3 regions of the Paenibacillus sp. NRS-1782 genome follow, and region 1 is predicted to be linked to each of the others. Evidence: a T-box and tRNA genes for the amino acid it is inferred to sense, from the RefSeq annotation. Region 1 holds a T-box; the other regions hold tRNA genes.
What was found. The T-box of region 1 lies ahead of leuS (leucine--tRNA ligase). A T-box ahead of a tRNA ligase gene usually reads a tRNA of that ligase, here a tRNA-Leu.
Positions count from the first base shown of each region.

Region 1 (6,015 bases):
ATTGGCATGATCCATTCCTCCGAACGTAACCGGATGCTTCGCTTGGGTGAAGAGGTTAAGGTACGGGTCACGCTGGTTCGTGAAGATGGTCGGGTGAATTTGGCGATGTCGCCGCGCAAGGAAGTGGGCCGTGATGAGGATGCGGATCGGCTCATTGCCTTTCTGAAGGAGCGCCCGGGTGGCGGTATGCCTTATTCCGACGCAACGCCGCCGGATATTATTAAGCAACGGTTTGGTATCAGTAAATCCGCCTTCAAGCGTGCCATGGGCAAGCTGATGAAGGAAGGAATGGTTACACAAAAAGAAAACTGGACCTACCTGGTGGAGAAAATGCCTGAACCGAAGGATGGGAATGGGGAATAAAGAATGGCTTCTTACCGGAAGTTTGCCTATGTGTATGATGAGCTGATGCAGGACATGCCGTACCCGGACTGGCTTCGTTTTGTCCGGCAGGCTTGGGATCAGCATGGTATGCCGCATACGGTGGCAGAGCTGGGTTGTGGAACGGGCTCCATTACGATTCCACTGGTTAACTCGGGCTTCGAGGTGGCTGGTATCGACTTGTCTTCAGATATGCTGGCGGTAGCCCGTCGCAAAATGGAAACGACTACGCAAGGACAGCGTTTGTTCCGTGAGGGGAGCATCCGCTGGATAGAGCAGGATATGCGGGAATGGAATTTACCGGAGCCCGTGGATTCTGTCATTTCCTTTTGCGATTGTCTGAATTATTTGCTGGAGGAAGAGGACATTGCTGCTACTTTTCGCAGAACGTATGCCGGCCTTAAGCCTGGCGGTACCTTTCTGTTCGATGTGCATCATCCACAGACGTTCGTGCGTTATGATGAGGAGCAGCCCTTTGTACTGGACGAGCGCTCCATTTCATATATCTGGACTTGTGCGTTGGACACTCCACGCTGTGAAATTGAGCATCATCTCAGCATTTTTGCGAGAGCAGAAAATGAAGGGCGTGATGTATACCAGCGGTTCGAGGAAATTCATGTGCAACGTGCCTATGATCCGGACTGGATGAAGGCGGAACTGTCCAAAGCCGGTTTTCGCGATGTGAAGGTATATGCGGACTTTGAATGGATAGAAGCAGGAGATGACGCGGCGAGATTATTTTATGTTGCTGTAAAATAATGAACCTTCATCAAGTGAATATGGAAAAAGAAAGACGCTTTTCATGCTGACATGAAGGGCGTCTTTTTCATAAGAGCTTCAAATTATATGTTTACTTTATAGTTCAGTTGAAGTTCATTACCGGGTACACCGCGAATGCCCCAATTCTGTTTCGGTGTCTCAAATATAGTAATTTCAAGATCCTGCGGGGCAATGCCTAAATCGTTAATTCTTTGGAATAGCAGCTGGATGAGGTGCTTTTTAGCCTCTGTCGTTCTGCCTTCAAACACACTAATTTCAATAATGGTGTATGCCTCTGAGCGATCGTGGGCAAATATGAAGTCTTCCTGATTCATAGGAAAAAAACGATGAAATCTTTTGTCGGCGGGATATTGGAACGCATCCACCACCGCGGAATGAATCACCTCTGAAAGCTGCTCCTTGATCGGATTCAGGGCTTCTTTTATTCCGTAAATTTTAATTTGTGCCATGTCTCATCTCACCTTTCTCATCTCAACTCATCTCAATCTGGTTCGGAGCTAATTATAAAGCATTTGCCTCCGTGTGTCATGGAGCAAACGAATGAAGTTGGTGTTTAGCACCAGATGTAGTCCTTATTTGACTTTTTTCGCGGTTTTCAATATAATAGTGGCATTATTAACGGTTAAACAATCGCTGATGAGGAATAGTAGTTTTGTCTGGACATGTAGAGAGCCGGCGGATGGTGCAAGCCGGTTGACAGTACAAAGCGAACTCGCCTCGGAGATATGTGGCCAACGCAGGAATGCCCTATACAGGTGCTTGAACCCTGTTATTAACCCGCATCGGATCACCTCCGTTATCAGGTGCAAAGGGAGTAGAAGGTGAAGAACGCTTTCTGCTAACTAGGGTGGTACCACGGGAATATAACCTCTCGTCCCTAGCGCTGACACGCTACGGGATGCAGAGGTTTTTTTGTTGCATACCGTTTGAGGAGGAAATGACAATGACAGACACACAGCCGAAGCACGGCTATCAACCGCAAAGTATTGAACCAAAATGGCAGAAATATTGGGATGAGAACAAAACGTTTCGTACCGGGGAAGAGCCGGGCAAACCGAAGTTTTATGCTTTGGATATGTTCCCGTACCCGTCTGGGGCTGGTCTGCATGTAGGCCATCCGGAAGGTTACACGGCAACGGATATTGTTTCACGCTATAAAAGAATGCGCGGCTACAACGTACTGCATCCGATGGGTTGGGACGCCTTTGGTCTGCCTGCCGAGCAGCATGCGCTGGATACGGGAGAGCATCCGCGTGAAATTACGGTGAAAAATGTAAATAACTTCCGCCGTCAAATCAAATCGCTTGGTTTTTCATACGACTGGGATCGTGAAATCAGTACGACTGACCCTGATTATTATAAATGGACACAATGGATTTTCATCCAGCTGTACAAGCGCGGCCTTGCTTATGTGGCTGAAGTACCTGTGAACTGGTGTCCTGCGTTGGGTACGGTGCTGGCTAATGAAGAAGTTATTGACGGGAAGAGTGAGCGTGGTGGTCATCCGGTCATTCGCAAACCCATGCGTCAATGGATGCTGAAAATTACGGAATATGCGGATCGTCTGCTGGAAGATTTGGAGGAGCTGGATTGGTCCGAAAGCATTAAGGATATGCAGCGGAACTGGATCGGCAAGTCTACTGGGGCAGAGGTTCATTTTCCAATTGAAGGCCATGACAAGCAACTGACGGTATTTACAACCCGCCCGGATACGCTGTTCGGCGCAAGCTACTGTGTGCTGGCTCCTGAGCAGGAGTTGGTGGATGTTATCACTACACTTGAGCAAAAGGATGCCGTCAATCAATACCGTGAGCAAGCTGTCCGTAAAAGCGATCTGGAGCGCACGGATTTGGCGAAGGATAAAACAGGTGTCTTCACAGGCGCTTACGCAGTCAATCCGGTGAACGGTGAAAAGCTGCCAATCTGGATTGCCGATTATGTACTGGCAGGCTACGGAACAGGCGCGATCATGGCTGTACCAGGTCACGACACACGTGACTGGGAATTTGCGAAGCAATTCGGGCTGAACATCATTGAGGTTGTCCAAGGTGGGGACGTGGCTAAAGAGCCATATACCGAGGATGGTCCGCACGTTAATTCAGGTCCGCTGAATGGACTTACGAATGAGGAAGCCATTCCGAAGATGATTGAATGGCTTGAAGCCGAGGGTAAAGGACAAGGAAAAGTGACGTATCGCTTGCGCGACTGGCTGTTCAGCCGTCAACGCTATTGGGGTGAGCCGATTCCGGTGATTCATCTGGAAGATGGAACGATCAAAACAGTTCCTGAGGATCAACTGCCGCTCTTACTGCCGGAAATGGATAACATCAAGCCTTCAGGCACAGGAGAGTCCCCGTTGGCGAATGCGACGGACTGGGTAGAAACTATTGATCCTGAGACGGGCTTGAAAGCACGCCGTGAGACGAACACCATGCCGCAATGGGCAGGAAGCTGCTGGTATTACCTGCGCTATATTGATCCGCACAATGATAAAGAGCCTGTATCCAAAGAGAAGCAGCGCGAATGGCTGCCTGTAGATCTGTACATTGGCGGTGCGGAACATGCAGTTCTTCACTTGCTGTATGCTCGTTTCTGGCACAAGGTGCTGTATGATATCGGTGTTGTGGAAACGAAAGAGCCTTTCTACAAGCTGGTCAATCAGGGTATGATCCTGGGCAACAATAATGAAAAAATGAGTAAATCACGCGGTAATGTCATCAACCCTGACGATATTGTGAATACGTTTGGCGCCGATACGCTGCGCATTTATGAGATGTTTATGGGGCCGCTGGAGGCGACTAAGCCATGGAACGAAAACGGGGTTGAGGGAGCGCATCGTTTTCTGTCCCGTGTATGGCGCCTGTTCGTTTCCGAGGATGGTAGCCTGAACGATAAAATTACAAATGAAGGCGGCAGTGATGAGTTCACTCGGACCTGGCATAAAACGCTAAAAAAAGTAACCGAGGATCTGGACGCGCTTCGCTTCAATACGGCGATCAGCCAACTGATGATTTTTACCAATGATGCATACAAAGCAGACCGTTTGCCGCGTGCAGCAATGGAAAATTTCGTGCAAATGCTGTCGCCGCTTGCACCGCATCTGGCCGAGGAATTGTGGCAGCTGCTGGGACACAACGAAAGCATTACCTACGCGGCTTGGCCTGCTTATGATGAAGGATGGACGGTGGATACCGAAGTGGAAATTGTGGTGCAGGTGAACGGTAAAATCGTGCAGCGTGCGACGATTGCCAAAGACCTTGATGCCAAAGCGATGGAGGCATTCGCTCTGTCGCTGGACAACGTTCAGCAGGCGCTGGCTGGTAAAACGGTTCGTAAGGTGATTGCAGTACCAGGCAAACTGGTCAATATTGTCGCGGGTTAATCGGCTTTAAGCCGAAGGAGGCATCTATCTTTTGCATGTCCTCCTCATACTTGTTGTGTGTAGCCCGTATCAGCTCTGGGAAGACACTGTGCAGGCTGATGTCCAGCAGCGCGAGGGCTTCAGCGGTAATACCTCCGGGAACTGCTACCCTCGCCTGCAACTCGGCTGGTGTCATTCCGCCTTCAGTAAGCAGCTTTCCTGTGCCGATAATCATTTCACCAGCCAGGGCGCATAGCTCGGTACGGTCTATACCCGTGGCCTGAACCGCAGCATGAATCCACTGGTCCAGAAAATAGGCCAGGAAAGCAGGGCCGCAGCTGGAAAAATCCGACGTAATACGTGTATGGGATTCCTTAACCCGAATCGGCCTGCTAATGTGGGACATAAGCTCTTCCAGAAGGGAGCGATCCTCCTCTGTAATCCGGCTGCCATGGATGCATAGTGAGGCTCCGCTGCCTACCTGATGGGTAATACTGGGAATAATTTTGGACACTTTGGCTTTCAGTGAATGCTCCAGGATGCGTAGCTGTACCGGACTAGTAATAGAAACGACGATTTGCTCTTCTGTAATGACGTTGCGTATTTCATCCGTTACGGCTTTTGATTCCAGCGGCTTCACGCAGATAAACAGGATATCGCTATCCGCTGCCGTCTCACGGTTGTTTTGGGCTGCATGTAATCCTGGATAACGACGGGCCAGCTCGGCTACCTTGGAATACGTTTGATTGCTTGCTGATATTTGCTGTGGTTTAAGTGCGTTGGAATGAATAAAAGATTCAATCAGCAGACTTCCCATGCTGCCAGTCCCGATAAATCCAACTTTCATCGTTCAACGTCCTCCTTTCATACTTTGCGGTATAGACGCTGTCATTCTTCTTAGTGTATGCACACGGTCTTGGCCGACATGACGAAATTTATGTCTGAGCATGTTAGATCGTGCCCAAGGTCGTACCACTCTTTGGAAAATGGCTCACAGCGAGACCGTGTGGAGGTTGTTTACATCCTCCGGTTAACGGGAATAGGACAGGCTTGCTCTGTTCGAGTGAGACCCTGTATTGAGTGACTCACTTTCCCTAAAATCTATGTGGAGAAGGGGACAAAATGGAAATGAACCGCGTATGGACTGGAACGGCAATAGTGCTTTCCCTAATAGGCAGTGGGCTTATTCTGTTTGCTGGTGGGCAGCGTCCAGAGCCAGAAGAAGAGTGGAAGGTACTTAATCATAAGGTGGAGCAGGCTTTAGCGGTAGAGCCGGAGCAAAATAAGTCACGGAGCAATAGCGGCCAGACTCAGGGAAAGCGTGCTGTAGCCAAAGCCTCAGGCAAAGCCGAACGCAGTTTGGGTGGCGAAGAAGTTGGCCATGTGAAGCGTGATGCTGTACAGGATTCTGCTGGTGCATCGGTCGATGGAAGCGAAAGCTCCGGTACGATAAAGCAGTCTGAGGTGATGGATTCTACTTCCGTTACTTCCGT
Region 1 is NZ_JBITPH010000017.1:46,968-52,982, reverse strand. It holds gene ACIFQM_RS06920 (CvfB family protein) at 1-363, shown strand, start outside; gene ACIFQM_RS06915 (class I SAM-dependent DNA methyltransferase) at 367-1,140, shown strand; gene ACIFQM_RS06910 (tautomerase family protein) at 1,224-1,610, opposite strand; T-box leader at 1,786-2,043, shown strand; gene leuS (leucine--tRNA ligase) at 2,105-4,543, shown strand; gene comER (late competence protein ComER) at 4,524-5,369, opposite strand; gene ACIFQM_RS06895 (ComEA family DNA-binding protein) at 5,651-6,015, shown strand, end outside.

Region 2 (6,015 bases), on a different contig from region 1:
GTCGATTTTGCGCTACTACTTCGCGATGGGCGGTCCGTATCATGGGAGACGCTGCGCGACGATGATAAGGATTCGTTACCGGATTGGAGCGAAGTCGTCGAAGAAGCGAAGCGGCTCGGGTTTGAGTGGGGCGGCGACTGGCGTTCATTTACGGACATGCCGCATATTCAGATGGTATTCGGATTATCTACCGCACAATTCCGCGCAGGCAAGCGTCCGAGTCAGGCACAACTTAACGCAGCGATGACGAAGATTAATAAATCGGAGGATGATGACGAGATGACGACGGAGGAAAAGGCGGCTTTTAAAGCGTTGCAGGATCGTGTAATCGCGCTGGAGTCTGCGAATAAACTCGCGAAGGTACCAGCGTGGGCGGAGCGGGCGTGTGTTAACGCAAAGGCAGCCGGGGCACTCGATACGGCAAACGATGGATCGTACGACTTCTACCGGATGATTACCGTACTCGACCGCGCTGGCGTGTTTAGTACGAAGGGAGGTGTGGCGTAATATGGACGGAGCTAAACAACGATTAACTAATCCGTTATTCATCGCAGCGGTCGTCGGACTTGCGTATCAAGTCCTCGGAAAGTACGGAGTAGCGCCCGACTTCGGAACGTGGCAAATCGGCGTTGATATCGTTTCGTACGCGTTGATCGGTACTGGCGTGTACTCGACGTTTAAGAAAGCGGAAGAGAAGGCGGAAGATACGAAGTAAGACGAGTAAAATCGGACTCATTTGCGCGATAATGCGTAGGTGGGTCCGTTTTTCTGCGTTTTCTTTTAGTGACAACGGACTAGTCCGATGGTATTATTTAGGTAAACGTGAGATAACGGAGGGGATTCGGCGTGAAAGATCAGGAACCCGCAGTAGCGGCGAAAGCGGTCGAAGAAGACGAGGACGACCCTAGTTTTTGGGATATGTTCCCGTTCGATAAGTTATACGCGAGATTAATATCCGGCTTTATAATCGGAGGTATCATCCTGTGGTTTCTATACGGACTATTACGTTATGGTCTCGTATTTAACGTAACGATAAACTAGCGCTTGTCTCTTTGGAGGCGAGCGCTTTTTCTTCGTTTATGGGCGTGGGTTGTACCGCGCTTCCTCTACTCTTCGCATATCTAATCCGAGGTATTTACGCATTAAAAGCCTGGCCTCCGCCGCGACGTACGAGTTAAGCATCGTAAAGCGGCCGTGATAGCCCCGGCACTGGTACAGCGCGACTACTTGTACGGAGTCTCGTGTTTCCTCGTAAACCTTTACGCCACGTTTGCGCATGGCCGCGCGTACGTCCTTTAGATCGGCGCTTACTCTATCCATCGCGCGATCGGCAGTTTCTACGTAAGGGCCTGGCGTACGTAACCCGGCTGATTCTGAAAGTATGCGTTTATCGCGTTCGAAAGCGGTAAGTACCATCGGGAGTAACAAGTATGTACGGACGAGTGCGTGATCCTCTGCGGTTATCTGCGTAGTCATGTTGCGAGCCTCCGTGTTAGGAACGTTTGTTCTTATTATATTCGCATAAACCGGACTTTACAATAATACGTTGACACGCGATGAGAAAACGTGATATGATCATTTTCGTTGGTGAAACGAATAATGCGCGTAAGATAATCGCTAAACATTTCGCTAGTCGGTCCGTATCCCCTGCGTAGAGACAAACTTTACGAAGATGAAAACGGCCGGAAACAGCGCTAATATGCCGGGGTGGCGGAATTGGCAGACGCACAGGACTTAAAATCCTGCGGTAGGTGACTACCGTACCGGTTCGATCCCGGTCCTCGGCACTATAGTTTTACTCTTGAATCCCTTGATAATCAAGGGATTTTTTATTTTTTAGTGATTGAAATCATGACTTTCATATCACAGGGAGCGAGCGCTTTTTTCGCTCTTGGGGACGAACTTTTGGATCGAAGATGTCAAGGTGAGCTGTTGTTTTGCGACTGGGCTTCTTGGTGACGTGCGCATAGGTATCTGTGGTCACCTGAGTGGAGTGTCGCAGTCGATGTTGAATCGCCTTGATTGATACACCCCGTCCTAGCAAATAGGTTGCATTGGTGTGGCGGAGTCCATGAAGTGAACATTACGGAATCCGTTCCGCTCACACTAGTCTTTCCATCGTTGGGATGGCGTTATGTGGTAATAGGGCTTTCCCGTCCCAGAGTGGAAAACAAAGTTGCGATCTCCACCTTGCTACACACCGATCGCCTTTCACCGTCGCAAAGGCGCGGGAAACCAGTACAGCGTCCTTATGGGGACCTGCACTATGGCCGATGATCTCTCGATTAAACAGATCAACGAGCACGCAAATATAGTGCACTGGTTCTGGACTTTCACATAGGTTAGATCACTGACCACGAAGCGTTTGGCTTCTGTTTGGCTGAACTCGCGGTTCAGTGTATTGGCGATAGCAGCTTCGTTACAAGCGGCTTTATTGGGCTTATATTGCGCCACCGTGTATGTTGAAACGAGTCCCCGCTCGTTCATGATTCGACCGATTCGACGTCTGGAAACGACCAACCCGCGTTCGTGGAGCTTGGTTTTAATCTTACGGGTGCCATAAGCTTTTCGATTTTTGTGAAAAATGTCCACAATGGATGTGGTCACGTCATCTTCCTTCGACTCTTCTTTGGCTTCGTAATAAAACGTGCTTCTTGCGATTTGCAGGACGTCACACATGGCTGATACCGAGTATTTATCAGGGTTGTTCTGGATGATAGCTACTTTCGTCTCATGATCAGCGCGGCTTGCTTTAAAATATCGACCTCTATTTTGAGACGCTGATTTTCTTTGCGCAAAGCGATCAGCTCATTCTCTTCTGGTGAACGATTGTTCTTCTCCTTGAAGGAGCCCGTTGGCTGAACTTGCTTAATCCAGCGATCTAGAGCCGAGGCTGTGAGGCCATATTCCTCCACCAAATCTGCTCTTGACTTCCCGTTCTCGTATAATTGCACCATTTGCTTCTTGAACTCTGCTGTAAAAGTATGTCGTTGTTTCGGCATTGTAGAGATCCGCTCCTTAGGATGATAGGTTTTGTTCTACAAGCCCTCATTTTTATTGTCCAACTAAGTGTAGCTGATCCACTTTTCTGTTTGCAGTACCACAAGTTTTCACCCGATACGATTAAGATTGCCAGAGTGTATTATATGCGGAATCAGTTTGAATTTAGAGTAGATGTGAAAAAGGACTCCGCTGGTCTATAACCACCAGTATGGAGTCCTTTTAGTTTATTCCTGATCACTTCTCGTAAAAACTTTTCCAATCAGGACATATATGATTAATGCAATAATCACAGCCAGACCGTAGTCGATAATGAACTTAATGATATTTTCTAATGTAAAAAATCCAGTTCCAGTGTTGTATTGAAAAAATTCTAGCCTTCCGTAAGTTAGATTCCCAATAATATTGCCGATGAGCAGTGCGATGATAAATCTCCAAATATTTTTCACAAAATACCTCCTTTTAATTGAAAATAGAAGTTGTTATAAAATAAACTATAGTTTACCATAAATAGTGTGATGATTACATCAATGGTAAATGCATATAAAAAACAATGAGGAGTTGAAGTGGTGAAAAAAGTTTGGATAACCTCACTTATGGCCGCAACTTTACTAACAGGTGTGATTGCGGTACCAGCCTCAATGTACGCATTGCCTTTTACAGACTCTAGTAGTGTTTCTAGTAGTGCTAAGGATTCTCTTAGTGAATCAGAATTACAAGATATCGAAGGTATTTCCGAATATTTCAATTTGTCTGAGCAGGAAAAAAATGATTTTATTAAAGCCATCCAAAATAAAGAAGACCGTGGAGAGTATCAAACACAAGGGAAATTGAGTTGGGCAGTAAAAGCTTTAAAAGCAGGATTTGATAAACTTCCGGCCTCAGTGAAAGCTTTTATTGGAGTTGAGGGTTTCTTACAGATCCTAGGTGTTGTTGACAACTTCACTGGAGCTATTGAAGATGCAATATATGCAGGAGCTTTGCAAGTGACTGGGAATGAAACTGCTGCCTGGTGGGTTACTAAAGCTTTAATGTTACTTTTATAGGATATTCCACAATAAGATAAATGGTGTGGATTTTGAACAATCTAATCAAAAAGCTCTGCTAACCTTAATTGGTCGGCAGAGCTTTTTTTATTTCCCGAAGCGCCTGAATTAGCTCCTTAGTGCCGTGAAAGAGACAAAAGGCAGCCAGCACCAAGAAACAAGCATATATATACTCAAATGGCATGTGTCAACCTCTTGGACTACTGTCAATAGAATGGACACCTTCAAGCGGGTTTTCGGTACAATCGTTCATACTGATTTGGAGATACATAACCTAGGGAAGAGTGGATTCGTTTTCCATTATAAAAGCATGTAATATATTCGAAAATCTGCTTCTTTGCCTCACGACGGGTTTTGTAGTGGTCTAAGTAAATCAGTTCCTTCTTTAGAACGCTGTGAAAGGATTCGATACAGGCGTTGTCATAACAGTTCCCTTTGCGGCTCATGCTGCCTTTCATAGGGTACTTAACCAGCTTAGCTTGATACTCGTGAGATGCGTATTGGCTCCCACGATCTGAATGATGCAGAACCTCTTTGCCCGGTCGTTGGACACGATAGGCTTGGTCAAGGGCCTGAATGACTGACTCTTTAGTCATCCGAGAATCCATGTAGAATCCTACGATTTTGCGGCTGTACAAGTCCATCACGCTCGCCCAATAAAGCCAGCCTTCATCGGTGGGAATATACGTAATATCCGTCATCCACACCTCGTTTGGGTCCTCAGCAACAAACTGCTGGTTTAAAAGGTTCTCATGAACAGGCAGTTGGTGTTTGGAGTTCGTAGTTGCTTTGTATTTTTTCCATGATCCCAGATTCTCAAAGAGAAAGATCGGAGGGGAATGGTACTATCCAGCTCGCGAAACGAGAGCCTAATTAGAAAAATGGATTTTGGAGCAATAAATCAATTACTCGTAAACGATCAATTGATACACAACCCCAAAAATATACCTCACACGGTGGTAAAATTTTACCATAATAAAAGGTTATTGCATTGCTACTTACCTGAGATAAAATATACAATTACAGCAGGCTAAATAGGAGGATGGTGTATCTGTGTTATCTGCTTTTTTATATATTTTAATTGGGGTATTCGATGCTTTGGCCGTTGTTACTTTGGTTTTAAAGCTTTATATGCTTCCCGTTTGGGAATATCGTAGAAAAATACTTTTTTACGCAATTGGCATAGCTTTGTTTTCCTTTCTAATGAGGGTGGTTATAGGTGTGCCTAAATTAGATTTGCCGTTTCAGTATTTGTTTATGATAATCTTTTTTAGATTTGGTTTAGGAATCAAAACACATCTTGCGGCTTTTTCTACAGGTTCTGGTTTAACAGCCTACATTAACCTACAGCTATTTGTATATGTATTTGCGAATTTTTTCGGAGTAGCACAACCGGGTGCTATCAATTATACTTCTGGGCTTTCTATTTACTTTATTCAGTTATCTTCTATCATTATTGCATACTTGATTTCTTTTGTTATGGGGAAATATAACTTTGGATTCTCGTTTATAATTCAGCCTCCACACGATTTTTTAAGAGGTGAAAATTATTTCTCATCCCTAAATAAGATGTTAATTATAGGTGCGCTAATATCAGCGGTCACCATCTCTATTACTTTATATATGCTATATAACTCTAGTACAATAGGATTACTTTCTATTTCATTGTTTACTTTCGGATTGTCCTATTTCTTTTCAGATCGGGGGGATTACGAGGATGCTAGAAGCGTTATCCAGGCACATCGCAACGGAAATAAAAAAAGCTGATCCTGATGGACCTACAAGTGTAGAAGTGATGGAATATGCACTCGGGATAAGGCTTACTGAATTTTCGACTATATTTTTTGTCTCACTTACAGGCTGGCTAACAGGTCATTTCTTCGGGTCGTTATTAGCGCTTGGCAGTCTTATGTTAATAAGAAAATTTTCAGGAGGGGCACATTTCTCTAGTCTAACATTTTGTTTATTT
Region 2 is NZ_JBITPH010000026.1:58,284-64,298, forward strand. It holds gene ACIFQM_RS11460 (M15 family metallopeptidase) at 1-507, shown strand, start outside; gene ACIFQM_RS11465 (hypothetical protein) at 509-715, shown strand; gene ACIFQM_RS11470 (hypothetical protein) at 847-1,041, shown strand; gene ACIFQM_RS11475 (hypothetical protein) at 1,078-1,476, opposite strand; tRNA gene ACIFQM_RS11480 (tRNA-Leu) at 1,702-1,787, shown strand; partial or broken gene ACIFQM_RS11485 (hypothetical protein) at 1,859-2,065, opposite strand; partial or broken gene ACIFQM_RS11490 (IS3 family transposase) at 2,210-3,002, opposite strand; gene ACIFQM_RS11495 (hypothetical protein) at 3,228-3,449, opposite strand; gene ACIFQM_RS11500 (hypothetical protein) at 3,570-4,046, shown strand; partial or broken gene ACIFQM_RS11505 (IS3 family transposase) at 4,271-4,846, opposite strand; gene ACIFQM_RS11510 (hypothetical protein) at 5,100-5,813, shown strand; gene ACIFQM_RS11515 (accessory gene regulator B family protein) at 5,842-6,015, shown strand, end outside.
Region 2: it has a tRNA-Leu gene. The T-box ahead of leuS (leucine--tRNA ligase) is inferred to sense a tRNA for this amino acid. The anticodon was not compared.

Region 3 (6,015 bases), on a different contig from region 1:
TGCCATGATCGGCGCAATGCTTATCATTAAAGGCATCTGGAAAAAACCAGGCGTATACAACGTTGAGGAATTTGATCCAGATCCATTCATGGAAGCACTGAATAAACACGGATTGCCATGGCAAGAAAGCTTCACGCCAACGTTGCTTGATTGAGGCCTGCGATGAATATTGATATTAGCGGACTTCCATCACCTTGTTATCTTGTTGACGAAAGACTTCTTGTGAAAAACCTTGAGGTTTTAAATTCTGTTCAAGAGCGAACAGGCTGCAATATTTTGCTTGCGCTTAAGGGATTTTCGATGTTTTCGACATTTCCTCTGGTTGGTAAATATTTAAAAGGCGTAACTTCCAGTTCGTTGTTCGAGGCGAGACTGGGTCGCGAAAAAATGGACAAGGAGGTTCACGTATACGCACCCGCTTATGTTGACAGTGAATTTGACGAGCTACTGGAGTATGTTGACCACATCGTTTTCAACTCCTTCGATCAATTGAAACGGTTCAAAAGTAAGGTGCAAGGCGTGACTTCCAAAAAGATAGAAATTGGAATTCGGGTCAATCCGGAATATTCGGAAATCGAAACTCCGCTGTATGATCCTTGCTACAACAACTCCAGAATGGGTGCGACCTTGGCTAACTTTAGACCTGAGGATCTGGATGGCGTGGATGGTATTCATTTTCATACGATGTGTGAACAGAATTCCGACACGCTGGAGCGCACCATTAAAGTCGTGGATGAGAAGTTCGGGCCATACATTAAGCAAATGAAATGGCTTAATTTTGGCGGCGGTCATCATATCACCAGAGAAGACTATGATCTGGACACGCTGGTACGCTGCATCCAATATTTTCAGGATAAATATGGTGTACAGGTTTACCTGGAGCCGGGAGAAGCTATTGCTTTGAATACCGGTTATCTGGTTGCTACAGTCCTGGATACGATGAAAAACGGAATGGATATTGCGATTCTGGATACTTCCGCTGAATGTCATATGCCTGATGTACTGGCTATGCCTTATCGTCCGAATATTATTGATGCAGGCAAGCCTGGTGAGTATGCACACACCTACAGACTCGGTGGCCTTACCTGCCTGGCCGGAGATGTGATTGGCGACTATTCTTTTAAAGAGCCATTGAAGCCGGGAGACAAGCTTGTATTCTGCGACATGGCCCATTATACGATGGTCAAAAACCACATGTTCAACGGAGTCAACCTGCCAGCCATCGCCAGCTACAACGACGAAGAAGGTATCAAGGTGATCCGCCAGTTCTCCTATGAGGATTTTAGCTCCCGTTTGTCATAAGACTTACACAGGGGTAAAAGAACTGAGTGCACCGAATAGAATGACTGAACACCAAGAGCCTCGCCCCTTGAGATAGGGGCGAGGCTCTTGGTGTAGTTAGAGTTTTTTATTTTTGTACGCGCCTTTTGTATGTATCCAACACAACAGCAGGCAGTAAATAATAATTTAACTATTTGGAAAGTTACATAAATTTAATTAGTCTATTTTACAACTTCAGAAGAGATTTTATAGTCAAATATATGTCCTCCAGGCTGAAGTCCAAACGCATTGACGGTAAAGTAGTAGTTCTTACCTTTTTCAAGATTTACATTAAGAAAATATTGACCGTCTCTTGATCGTGTAACATATTTACCGTTACTATCGTAAATTTTTAGTTCTAACCAAGAATCAGAATATCTATCTCCCTGAATTGTAAATTGAACATTGTTTGATTGAAAATCCTTAAATGTAAATACATCGTAGTTTTCCCAAGTTCCTTGTACTTTTTCCCCGAGGGTTCCAATGACACCATCACCTATAAAATAATAGTTAGCTTGTTCAAAACTATCATTTGGCTCCTGTTCATGATATTCAAGTACAGAGGCAAGAGATGATTCCTTTGCTACTGGTACAGGATTTGCTTCTTCGGCTAAAGCGATTCCGGCAGAAGAACTTAACATAAGTGTCAGACCTAATGAAGCTAACAACGTTTTTTTCATGAATAAGCGACCTCTCTTTTTGGGATTTATATTCATTAATATGAATATATTAGTAATAGAACTCAGTTCAATTGTATATGATTTCCCAGTAAATCGAAACAATAAAATGGTATATTTATCAATAAAATAAATATAATAGAACATTTTGTTACAAAGGTGTATTTTTTCATCCCTCAGAAGTAAAATCTAAGGAAGTTATGTTGAAAGGAAATGAAGTATGTACTAACAGCTCAAAATGGAATACATGATCAGAGCTTTTTTTGCTGGAAATTCGGTGAATTTCTTGGCTGCAAATATTTATGATATACTCATTGGATTGGAAACCTATTTGAATGTAAATGTATGAAACATATGGAATGACAGGCAGAGGTGAAATGAACATGTTTGACCCGACGGTTTTTGATAATTTAAAAGTAGGTATGGAAAATGCAGTATACGATCTGGATAGTCTGGATTCACGTATTGAAATCACGCAACGGATCGACCGATTGGAAATGTCCGTGATGTCGCGTGAATTCGCTATACAGTTCAGGCTGAGGGAACGACCCGGTGTGACGGCAGAAATTCGCTTAAATGCAGATTTAAATAACCTGGCTGCAGAAATTTTGGAGATCGAAGATCAAATCCCCGGATGTGTGCTGCTGCTTAGCTTCTATATGGAGATTCGTGAGATTGAAACACAGTGCAGCCAGATTGAAGATGTATTGACGCAAATTTGGAAGCCGGATCTTAGGCCAGTCCAAACGCTCAGCTTTATTTACGGGGAAAAGGCAGCTACATACCAAAACAAGATTGAGCTTCAATTTTCCAGACAAATTAATGAAGATCAGATGGAGGATATCCCGGAGCTATTGGAGCATATTTTGCTGACGCTTACGGAATTACACAAGGTATGAAATAACATAATCATTAAAGGAGCTGGCAGTATAAAATGAATGAACTTGAATTCTCACAAGTGTATGCGATTATGGAAGCCTCTTTTCCTGAAACGGAATGCAGAATATATGCATCGCAAAAGGCACTGCTTACTCATCCTTGTTATCGCTTAATCACGGAAAAGGATGAGCAAGGGCATACGATCGCTTTTCTGGCAGGCTGGGAATTTACACACTTTCGGTTTGTAGAGCATATTGCGGTAGATCAGGCTATACGTGGTGGCGGTTTAGGTAAAAAGCTCATGAGCAGATTTATTTCACAGTCCGATAAACCAGTAGTGCTGGAGGTTGAGCCACCTGAGGATGAATGGACTCGGAGAAGAATTGGTTTTTATGAACGCTTGGGATTCCATCTCAATGATTTTGAGTATGTACAGCCTCCTTTGAGGGAAGGACAGACCGATCTGAGGCTTCAAATTATGAGCTATCCGTATGTGCTGACAGAACAGGATTTTGCGCCGTTTAAACAAATTTTATATACCGAGGTTTACGGGCTGAAATGAGAGAACGTATATATTAGTGTATGTAAAATATAAAAACTCTGCTTTTACCGTATTTACGGGAGCAGAGCCCTTTGGCTTCATTGAGATAATGTAGCTTTAATGTTAATTGTGCTTTGTCCAAACCATTACAAATTCCTTTTCACGGGTTGCTGGATCAACCGATTCCTCTTGAATGATAAAGCCATTTTTGGTATAAAAGTTTAATGCCTTTGTGTTGGACGGATATACCTTCAATTGGATCTGATCATATTGCTTCTTAACCCAATCTAGTATTAACTTGCCATAGCCTTTTCGCTGGGAACCTACACGTATAAACAAAGCTGCCAAATACCCATCTATCATGGAAACGAAGCCACCAATAGTGTGATCGTCCTGTATAATAACGTAGTTTTGAGCTAGAGGAAGGTATTTATCTTCCATTTCGCCAACCTATGATGTCCAATATTGTGGATCAATAAAATGATGGGCCTCTATGGAAGCTTCCAGCCATATAGCTGATAATTCTTTAAACTCTTCCACATTCCCCGGTCGAATAGACATAGAATGACCTCTTTTCCCAGTATGTAATCTTGTTACGATAATGTGATGTTTAACATAAAAAAGACCGTCCGAAGACGGTCTTTCTACCCGTGGCGCTTATTTAAAGCATTGATCCGTATCCCGCGCCTCCGTCATCTCTGAAAATTAGAGAATGGCGGACCGGGTAAGGGACACGTTCAACATCTGATTACTAATGTTGACGCACCTCCTTTCCTGATGCGTCCATATTACCATATATGGTATGAGAAATCCAGTTGTTTTCACATGTTTTGGGGAATTATCTATAGAAAACATTATATAAAAATGGCTTGCTTTTATTCTCTACGGGCGCTATAATCTTAATTACGGTGATTATATGTATTAGACGTATTTATGGTCCTGCTACATAACTAGACATCGGAATGAATACATATTATGCGGTCGTGGCGGAATTGGCAGACGCGCACGGTTCAGGTCCGTGTGGGCTAACCCCCGTGGAGGTTCGAGTCCTCTCGACCGCATCATTAACAGAAAAGGTTCATCATTGCTCATTGTAGCAATGATGAACCTTTTCTGTTATCTATAATGGGGTGGCAATACCCAAGGGATGAACGTAGCATTAGTCATTTACCTGAGCGTGTATTTCATTGTGATTCCCGGTGTTTCTTGACATGATAACGGGTAGAGCACCGTTTGCTACAGAACCGCTGTAGTCCGTTTTTAGAATGATCAGAAAATATTTCACGACAAGGATCTGAAACGCAGACTTTGAGTCTTGGTCTTCCGTACAGGGTCAGCTCTCTTCCGAGCGTACGCGAACAGACCGCCAGCATACGGTCGGCCAAGCTGCCTGTGTTTTTATCAGATGGACTGTACACATAACGAAAGCTGCCGTCTCCCTGTGCATTTAATCGTGGGCGCAGGGGGGAATGCAATTCACTCTCCGTCAAAAACTCTCCCAGTTGTTCATCACTTCCACTCATAATCAAATCGCGCAGTTTGTCGCGGTAAGCACGCACGGCTGTTAGTTCCTTCAGAGCTACCGTTTCATCGCATAACACTCCATACTTTTGTAGCAAATCATTTAATTGCTCCGGACTGTCAAGCCGTTCCGGTTCTTCATAGTAGGGATCATATATGGACGCACATCCAGATTATTATCATAAAGGAAATAGAGATAAAGCCGTTGTGGCTGGTATGGACCTGGCTATTGTTACGGGTAAAGGAACAGATATGTTAACCAATCTGGAAAATCGAAAACCTTATATTCAAAGTTCCAATGCCCTGACCTTCGGCTATCGCGAATCAGATCCGGAGCAGAGCATTATAGAAGAGGCAAAGACGGAAGGCATTACCTGCTTCAGTGCGGAACGCTCTCTTCGGGAAGGGGGTACCAGACCTGCGGAAATTTTGAATGATTTCATTTATCAGCGAGAGGTTGACGGTTTTTGGCTTCACCTGGATGCAGATGTACTTGACAAAACGCTCATGCCCTGTGTGGATTGCCCGGAATCTCACGGCTTGCAGTGGAAGGAACTCACAGATGTTCTTAGAGTCTTGTTGACTGCTGTATTACGCCCGTAAAAGGTTGAGCCTAAAGCTGATTTGCTATATAGTTAGGACTGGACAACCATTCCATCTATATTAAATGAATGCCAAAGTAGGGGGACCCTTGAAATGATAATTAAACCGAAAATCCGTGGCTTTATCTGTACTACTGCGCATCCAGGAGGATGTGCGGCTCATGTCAATCGTCAAATCAACTACATCAAAGAAAATCCTTCAATACAAGGGGCCAAAAAGGTGCTTGTGATCGGAGCTTCCACCGGCTATGGACTGGCTTCCCGTATTGCTGCCAGCTTTGGTATGAGAGCCGATACCATAGGTGTATCCTATGAACGCCCCGCTTCAGAAGGACGCACAGCCTCGGCTGGATGGTACAACACTGTAGCCTTTGAGGAATCGGCTAGAGCGGCTGGCTACATAGCAGAAAGCATTAATGGTGACGCTTTTTCCCATGAAATCAAGCAGGAGACGTTGAAGCTGATTAAGGAAAAG
Region 3 is NZ_JBITPH010000059.1:12,702-18,716, reverse strand. It holds gene ACIFQM_RS21525 (saccharopine dehydrogenase family protein) at 1-154, shown strand, start outside; gene nspC (carboxynorspermidine decarboxylase) at 163-1,302, shown strand; gene ACIFQM_RS21515 (hypothetical protein) at 1,503-2,000, opposite strand; gene ACIFQM_RS21510 (hypothetical protein) at 2,381-2,896, shown strand; gene ACIFQM_RS21505 (GNAT family N-acetyltransferase) at 2,932-3,438, shown strand; gene ACIFQM_RS21500 (GNAT family N-acetyltransferase) at 3,541-3,858, opposite strand; tRNA gene ACIFQM_RS21495 (tRNA-Leu) at 4,395-4,478, shown strand; gene ACIFQM_RS21490 (CGNR zinc finger domain-containing protein) at 4,602-5,096, opposite strand; gene ACIFQM_RS21485 (arginase family protein) at 5,095-5,541, shown strand; gene fabV (enoyl-ACP reductase FabV) at 5,635-6,015, shown strand, end outside.
Region 3: it has a tRNA-Leu gene. The T-box ahead of leuS (leucine--tRNA ligase) is inferred to sense a tRNA for this amino acid. The anticodon was not compared.